DNA from 3 places in the Chryseobacterium sp. CFS2 genome. Region 1 is predicted to be linked to each of the others. Evidence: riboswitches for the same ligand, from Rfam matches in the RefSeq annotation. Region 1 holds a riboswitch; each other region holds the start of a gene.
What was found. A riboswitch is a leader RNA that binds a small molecule or an ion and turns the genes downstream of it on or off. The one in region 1 is predicted to bind S-adenosylmethionine.
Positions count from the first base shown of each region.

Region 2: it holds a riboswitch for S-adenosylmethionine, as region 1 does, so the genes downstream of both, ODR02_RS18525 (TonB-dependent receptor plug domain-containing protein) here and ODR02_RS03440 (alpha/beta fold hydrolase) in region 1, are expected to answer to the same signal.
Region 3: it holds a riboswitch for S-adenosylmethionine, as region 1 does, so the genes downstream of both, ODR02_RS04160 (SusC/RagA family TonB-linked outer membrane protein) here and ODR02_RS03440 (alpha/beta fold hydrolase) in region 1, are expected to answer to the same signal.

Region 1 is NZ_JAZHQU010000002.1:13,871-16,144, forward strand. It holds gene ODR02_RS03435 (ACT domain-containing protein) at 1-142, opposite strand, end outside; gene ODR02_RS03440 (alpha/beta fold hydrolase) at 142-1,086, opposite strand; SAM riboswitch class I at 1,147-1,254, opposite strand; gene ODR02_RS03445 (MGH1-like glycoside hydrolase domain-containing protein) at 1,443-2,274, shown strand, end outside.
Region 2 is NZ_JAZHQU010000008.1:181,206-183,479, reverse strand. It holds gene ODR02_RS18530 (alpha-amylase family glycosyl hydrolase) at 1-414, shown strand, start outside; SAM riboswitch class I at 686-791, shown strand; gene ODR02_RS18525 (TonB-dependent receptor plug domain-containing protein) at 885-2,274, shown strand, end outside.
Region 3 is NZ_JAZHQU010000002.1:157,847-160,120, forward strand. It holds gene ODR02_RS04160 (SusC/RagA family TonB-linked outer membrane protein) at 1-1,266, opposite strand, end outside; SAM riboswitch class I at 1,350-1,448, opposite strand; gene ODR02_RS04165 (type II 3-dehydroquinate dehydratase) at 1,694-2,101, shown strand; gene ODR02_RS04170 (hypothetical protein) at 2,173-2,274, shown strand, end outside.

The DNA of each region.
Region 1 (2,274 bases):
AAATTACTCCTACACTGATACGCGCTAAAGTAAGCGCCTTAAAAATACGTCCGTCAATCCCGATTTCTCCAAGGAAATCTTCTCCTTCAAATTTGACGATTGATCTGTTCTTCAAAAATTTTATTTCGTTAGCATTTTTCATTACTTCTGTAAAATGTTTTTTATGATATTATTTAATTGTTGATATTCCATTAGGAAGGCATCATGCCCGTGTATAGATTGGATCTCGTGATAAGAAACATCCTTATTTTTCTCTTTTAAGTTTTCAAAACACATTCGGATTTCAGAAGCCGGGAAGAATAAGTCTGTATCTACGGAGATCATGTGCATTCGTGCCTGTATGCTCTCCAGTGCTGTTTCATCAGCATTGATATTCATCAGGAGATGATTCATCAGCTTGTACGCTTGTAAACTAAACCTTTCGTTTAATGCATTACCATGATAAACCAACCAGTCTTCTGATTCCAGGCGTTGATTTTCCTTATTATATTGGTTTTGAAATCTGTCATTGAGTGATTGTGGAGTTCTGTAACACAACATGGCATGAATTCTTGCTTTCTGTAATGGTTCTTCTTTATCATTCAATAAAAATTTCTGAACCAGACATTGGGCATGCAGCCAATCGTGTGTTCTGTAATCACAGGCTATGGGAATAAATATTTCTGCGAGATCCGGCTGCTTGGCAAGCATTTCCCAGGCAATCCCTCCTCCCAGAGAACCTCCAATAATGGCATATATATTTTTGATATGTAAAGCTTCAAGCCCTTTCAGAAATATCGCAGCGATATCTGAAGGAGTGAAATCTTCATAGTCTTCAATTAAAAAATTGTCATATCCGTTTCCGGGTATATTGAAACACAGAACAGTGTATTGATCAGTATCAACAATCTGATTTTCTCCTACCAATTGTTTCCACCAGCCTTTTTCTCCGGATACATTTGAATTTCCGGTAAGAGCATGGTTGATTAAAATGATCGGGGCTGTAAACAGATCTTTCCCAAAAAGCTGATAGCTTAATGAGATATTGTATTCCTTTTGAGAATAAGTTTGATACGAAAGATTAATATAGTTTAGTTCTGTTTTCAATTCTATTAAATTTTAATACAATTGAAAATGCCACAGGAAATGGCTGAAAAGAACTTCAGTAAGTTATCTGTCCAAAATAATTTTGGTAGAACGTAGCACCTTCTTTGCTTGCACAAAGGGTTGCTAAGGTTTCATAGGGTCTAATCCCTCAACCTTTCTTGATAACATTTTCAATATTTGAATGAACGAATGGTGCAAAGGTAGTTCTTTTCTTTTAATTTCAAAAAAAAATTATTTTAATATTTTTAAAAGCCCTTAAACACAAGTATTTCAAGACTATATTAATAATTATTCAGATGAAAAAAATTGGAATTACTTCTCAAAAAAACTAACTTCGTATGGAAAAATGATGAGATATGACCGCTGAAAAAGAAAGATTACAAGATACCAAATGGAAAAACTGGGGACCTTATGTAAGCAACCGGCAGTGGGGAAATGTACGCGAAGATTATAGCCCAAACGGAAACGCCTGGAATTTTACCAACCATAATAATGCTGAAAGCTACACTTACCGCTGGGGAGAGGAAGGCATCGCCGGAATTTCTGATGTAAAGCAGCTGTTCTGTTTTGCTTTTTCGTTTTGGAATAAGAAAGATAAAATGGTAAAAGAACGATTCTTCGGATTGAGTAACCCTCAGGGGAATCATGGAGAAGACATCAAAGAAATCTTTTATTATCTGGATAATACACCTACTCATAGCTATATGAAGATGGTATATAAATACCCGATTAATGAATTTCCTTATGATGAGCTTGTTGCAGAAAACGGAAAACGCAGCAAGAAAGAACCGGAGTATGAAATTTTCGATACCGGAATTTTCGATAATGATGAATATTTTGATATTTTCATCGAATATTGTAAAGCAGATCACAATGATATTCTGGCCAGAGTAACAGTCTGCAACCGAAGTCAGCATGCTGCCCCTATTCTTGTGGCTCCTACTGTATGGTTTAGAAACAACTGGAAATGGGGATACAATACTTATAAAGGAGAGCTCAATACTTCTCACGACGGAAGTATCAATATTGGACACGACAGTATTTCAATCAAAAAACTGTATTCCCGAAATTCAAATGCACAAAGTGTATTTTGTGACAATGAAACCAATACTCCAAAGCTTTACGGAGCTCCCCCATTTGAAAACACCTATTTTAAGGATGGAATTAATGATTTTATTATTCATCAGG
Region 2 (2,274 bases), on a different contig from region 1:
TCCCAAAATGTGGTGCCTTATTTCCCTTACACAGGTCAATGGCAGAATCTAATGGATGATAGTATTTTGAATGTGGCTTCTACAACCACTCCGATCACTTTACAGCCTGGAGAATTCAGAATATTTGGAAACTATGCAGGTGCTTTGTCAACAATAGATATCAATGAAGGGAACAAATTGTCCCTTCAGATTGCAGACAATCCGATACAAAACGGAATCGCACGATTCATTTTCAATAAAGCCAAAAACGGAGAAATTTTAATTTTTGATATGACGGGTAAAAAGCTGGACTCTTTCAAGCTGAATAAAGAAAACGGTATTCATGAAACGAAAATCAGTTATCCACCGGGAACCTATCTGGTACAGCTGAAATCGGATATAGGAATTGCGATTCAAAAGATGATGATCAAATAAAAACAAATTATCAAGCTGTTTAGACTGATAAAAAATGTTGAATATAGTAAAACCATTAAGAAGGATTTAAGAAATAAAGGTAGTTAAGATGAATCATTCTGAATTTTAAGCTTAAAACGAAGCTTATCTTAATACTCTTATCACCTTAATATCATCTTAATGTTTCAAAAATAAAACTTACCACAAGTTCTATAAAATAATGAAAGGCAGATTTGCATTACAGCAGATCTGCTTTTTTGTATATTTAAAAAAATAGTCTACTTTTGCAGTAGATTTATCAAGAAAGGTGGAGGGATTTGGCCCGGTGAAACCTTAGCAACCTGCACGGTTCCAGAAGTGTAAAGGTGCTAATTCCAACCCGGAGGGGGAGATAAGTGAAGTCAATATTCTATATGAATTCCATTTCTTGAAGTCTTGTGTATCTGCGGAAAGATCCGTCAGATTCGTATTATTAATTGGCAAGAACAAAAATGAAAAAATTAAGCACAGCTGTATTATTGCTTGGGGCAATGTTAGTCGCTGCTCAGGAGAATGAGGAGAAAGGCAAAGAAATAGAAGATATCATCATTGTCGGAAACCGAAATGTCAAAAGAACAAAACTGGAAACACCAGTTCCTGTAGATGTTATTAATATTGACAAAATACAAAGAAGTTCTCCACAAATGACGGCTCAGGATCTCCTGAACTATGTGATTCCATCGTTTAATGCAGTGAGACAGTCTGCTTCTGATGGAACAGAGCATATTGATCCTGTAACCTTAAGAGGAATGGGACCAGATCAGATTCTGGTTTTACTTAACGGAAAAAGAAGACATTCCACCTCTTTAGTTAATTATCAGAATACGGTTGGAAATGGATCTGTAGGAACAGATTTAAGTACAATTCCGGTCATTGCGATTGATAGAATAGAAGTGTTAAGGGACGGAGCTGCAGCACAATACGGTTCTGATGCCATTGCGGGAGTTATCAATATTATTCTTAAAAAAAATACGGGAGCCTCAGCAAGTCTTACGTATGGATTGACTGGGAGAAATGATGGGGATACTTATCAGGCAGGAGCCAATTATGGGACTTCATTAGGAAAAAAAGAGGGTTATATCAACCTTTCCCTACAATTAAGCCACAGAGGAAAAACAACACGAACTCAAAATCATGATCTGGATATTTTTGGAAATAATTTTGCCTATGCATTTGCTGATGATCCCGAAGCGGCAAGAGCGGCAGATGATGCAAAGATTAAAGAACGAGGACTAACCCGTGACGATTTTAATTTTCAGATTGGAGATGCCCAGATCAGACAGGGACAGTTGTTTTTCAATGCAGAATATCCTTTTAACGATCAATTTAAAATCTATTCTTTTGGAGGTTTCAGTATCAAAGAAGGAAAAGGTTTTGGTTTCAGAAGACTTCCAAGCGAAACTTCTAATGTGGTTTCATCCATTTATCCGAACGGATTTCAGGCAAATCTCGGATCACAAGTATATGATGTCTCCTATGCTGTAGGAGCAAAATATAATGTCAATGACTGGTTTTTTGACCTTAGCAATACATTCGGAAGCAATACCTTCAATTACAATGTTAGCAATACCAATAATGCTTCCCTGGGAGCAAATTCACCAACGCGTTTTTATGCTGGAGCACACAGCTTCCTTCAAAATACGATTAATCTTGATGTTTCCAAAAAGATAAATCGTTTCAATATCGGATTCGGTGGAGAGTTCAGATTGGAACAATACCAGATCAAACCCGGTGATGAAGCTTCTTATACCCAATATGACATCAACGGAAATGTTGCCACCGAAGGATCAACGGTGCTTGGAGCGGGCGGATCTCAATCTTTTATCGGATTCTCTCCAGACA
Region 3 (2,274 bases), 140 kb from region 1:
TCCTTTCCCTGAAAAGTTGTCCTCTTTATTTTCGTTTTTATCTAATGGTAAGGTTGCTGCGGCATTTTGATTCTGAAGCGCATTTGTGGGTCTGTATTTTCCAAAATCATAAACCGGGTTTCCATCAGCATCCAAAATATAAGTTCCGTCAGCATTTCTTTCATAATAAGGATAGAATGAAGGAATAAATCTTGCCGCATTGATGATGTTACTGGCCTTGGAATCCGAAGAAGTAGGCGCCTGCTGAATACTGTTTGTATAACTTAAGTTCACCCCAACATTCAGCCATTTTTTTACTTCAGAATTGATTTTCAATCGGGTATTATATCTTTTATATCCTGATTCAATTGCCATTCCTTTATCATCCAGATACCCCAGAGAGAAGAAATAATTACTTTTCTCACTTCCTCCGCTGATATCAAGATCCACCTGATTTCTTGAAGCCACTCTCTGCAAGATATCTCTCCAGTCATCATTCCAAAGTGGTGATGCACCAGGTAATAGTTTTCCATCTGTACCTACAGGCTTTGGATAAGCTGTCCCATATGGATTAATCCCCAGTGAAGAAACAAGGTTGTCTGTTGCCATCTGAGCGGCCTGCTGAGAAGAAACTTTCCCGGATTGATATCCATTTCTCAATGCTTCCCAGTACAGTTGAAAATACTGATCTGTATTTACCTGTTCATAGTCTTTAACGGCTCTTCCGGAGAATCCCTGACTGATATTAAAATTAACTTTTGCTTCCCCTTTTTTACCTGATTTTGTAGTAATGATGATGATCCCATTTGCTCCTCTTGAACCATACAAAGCACTTGCTGTAGCATCTTTCAGAACACTTATAGATTCGATATCGCTGGGACTGATTGAGTTTAGATTTCCATCAAAAGGAATTCCGTCCACTACATATAACGGATCACTGGAAGCACTTATTGAACCAATTCCTCTGATTCGGATAGTGGAAACAGCACCTGGCTGGCCTGATGCACTGGTAGTCTGAATCCCTGCAACCTGTCCTTCTAATGCTTTCGTAATATTCGTTACAGGTCTGTTATTGATTTTATCACTGGAAATTGTAGCTACGGAACCGGTATAGCTGTTTCTTTTCGCTTTTCCGTAAGCTACCACTACTACTTCATCAATCTCTTTTTCATGAAGGCTATCTTTTTTCGGCTTGGAATTCTGTGCATTTACACTGGTAATTCCCAGAAAAAAAACAGCAACCGGAGGTATCCAAGCTTTAGAATTAAATAAAGTTTTACTAATCATAATCAATTTTATTTATCATATATTAAAATTTAACCCTTTGCAGAAAAGTCAGCAAAGGGCATCGATAAATACGATAAACCAAATGCTTATTTTTCCTTAAAAGGCTGAACGTAACACCTTGCCCAATGGGTAGGTTGTTAAGACTTCACGGGGTCAGTTCCCTCCATCTTTCTTTATAAGCCGATCGAAATATGTTTGCAAAGCTAAAAACTTTTAGTCTACAAAACAAGTAGACTTATTTATTTTTCATGATAAATTTTTAATAATTAACATAAAATTTTAATAAAACTCATTACAATAAGGAGTTGTAGCCGTTATCATTTATTCAAACATGATAAATATCATTATTAATAATTCAATGGAACAAATATTTGAGGACACCTTAATTTTTGTACTATTAATTGAAAAAACTTTTTAATTTTATAGTATGAAAGTTTTGATTATAAATGGGCCTAATCTCAACCTTTTGGGCACCCGGGAACCGGAAATTTATGGAAATGTTTCCATGGAAAGTTATTTGGAAAATTTAAAATCCGAGTTTCAGTCTCATGAAATACAATACTATCAGTCTAATATTGAGGGTGAGCTTATCAACAGACTTCAGGAGGATGATTTTGATGCAGTGGTGATTAACCCGGGAGCATTTACCCATTATTCTTATGCTATCGCTGATTGTTTAAAGAATATCCGCAAGCCAAAAGTAGAAGTACATATCAGCAATATATACAAAAGAGAAGAATTCCGCCAGAAATCTGTAACGGCAGCGAATACAGATGCTGTTTTATCCGGCTTTGGAATGGATGGGTATAGATTGGCTTTATTGAGCCTGAAGTAATTTTCAGTCTATATTTTCCCACAGATAGCACAGATTCTCACAGATAATTATGTATACAAAGAGAATAATTTATGAAGATAAAGGATAAGATTTACTGTAAAAGCATTGGCATATATTCCGGGCAATTAACGAAGAGAGAATCTTATATCGTTGAAGAAATAAATGATGAAAAT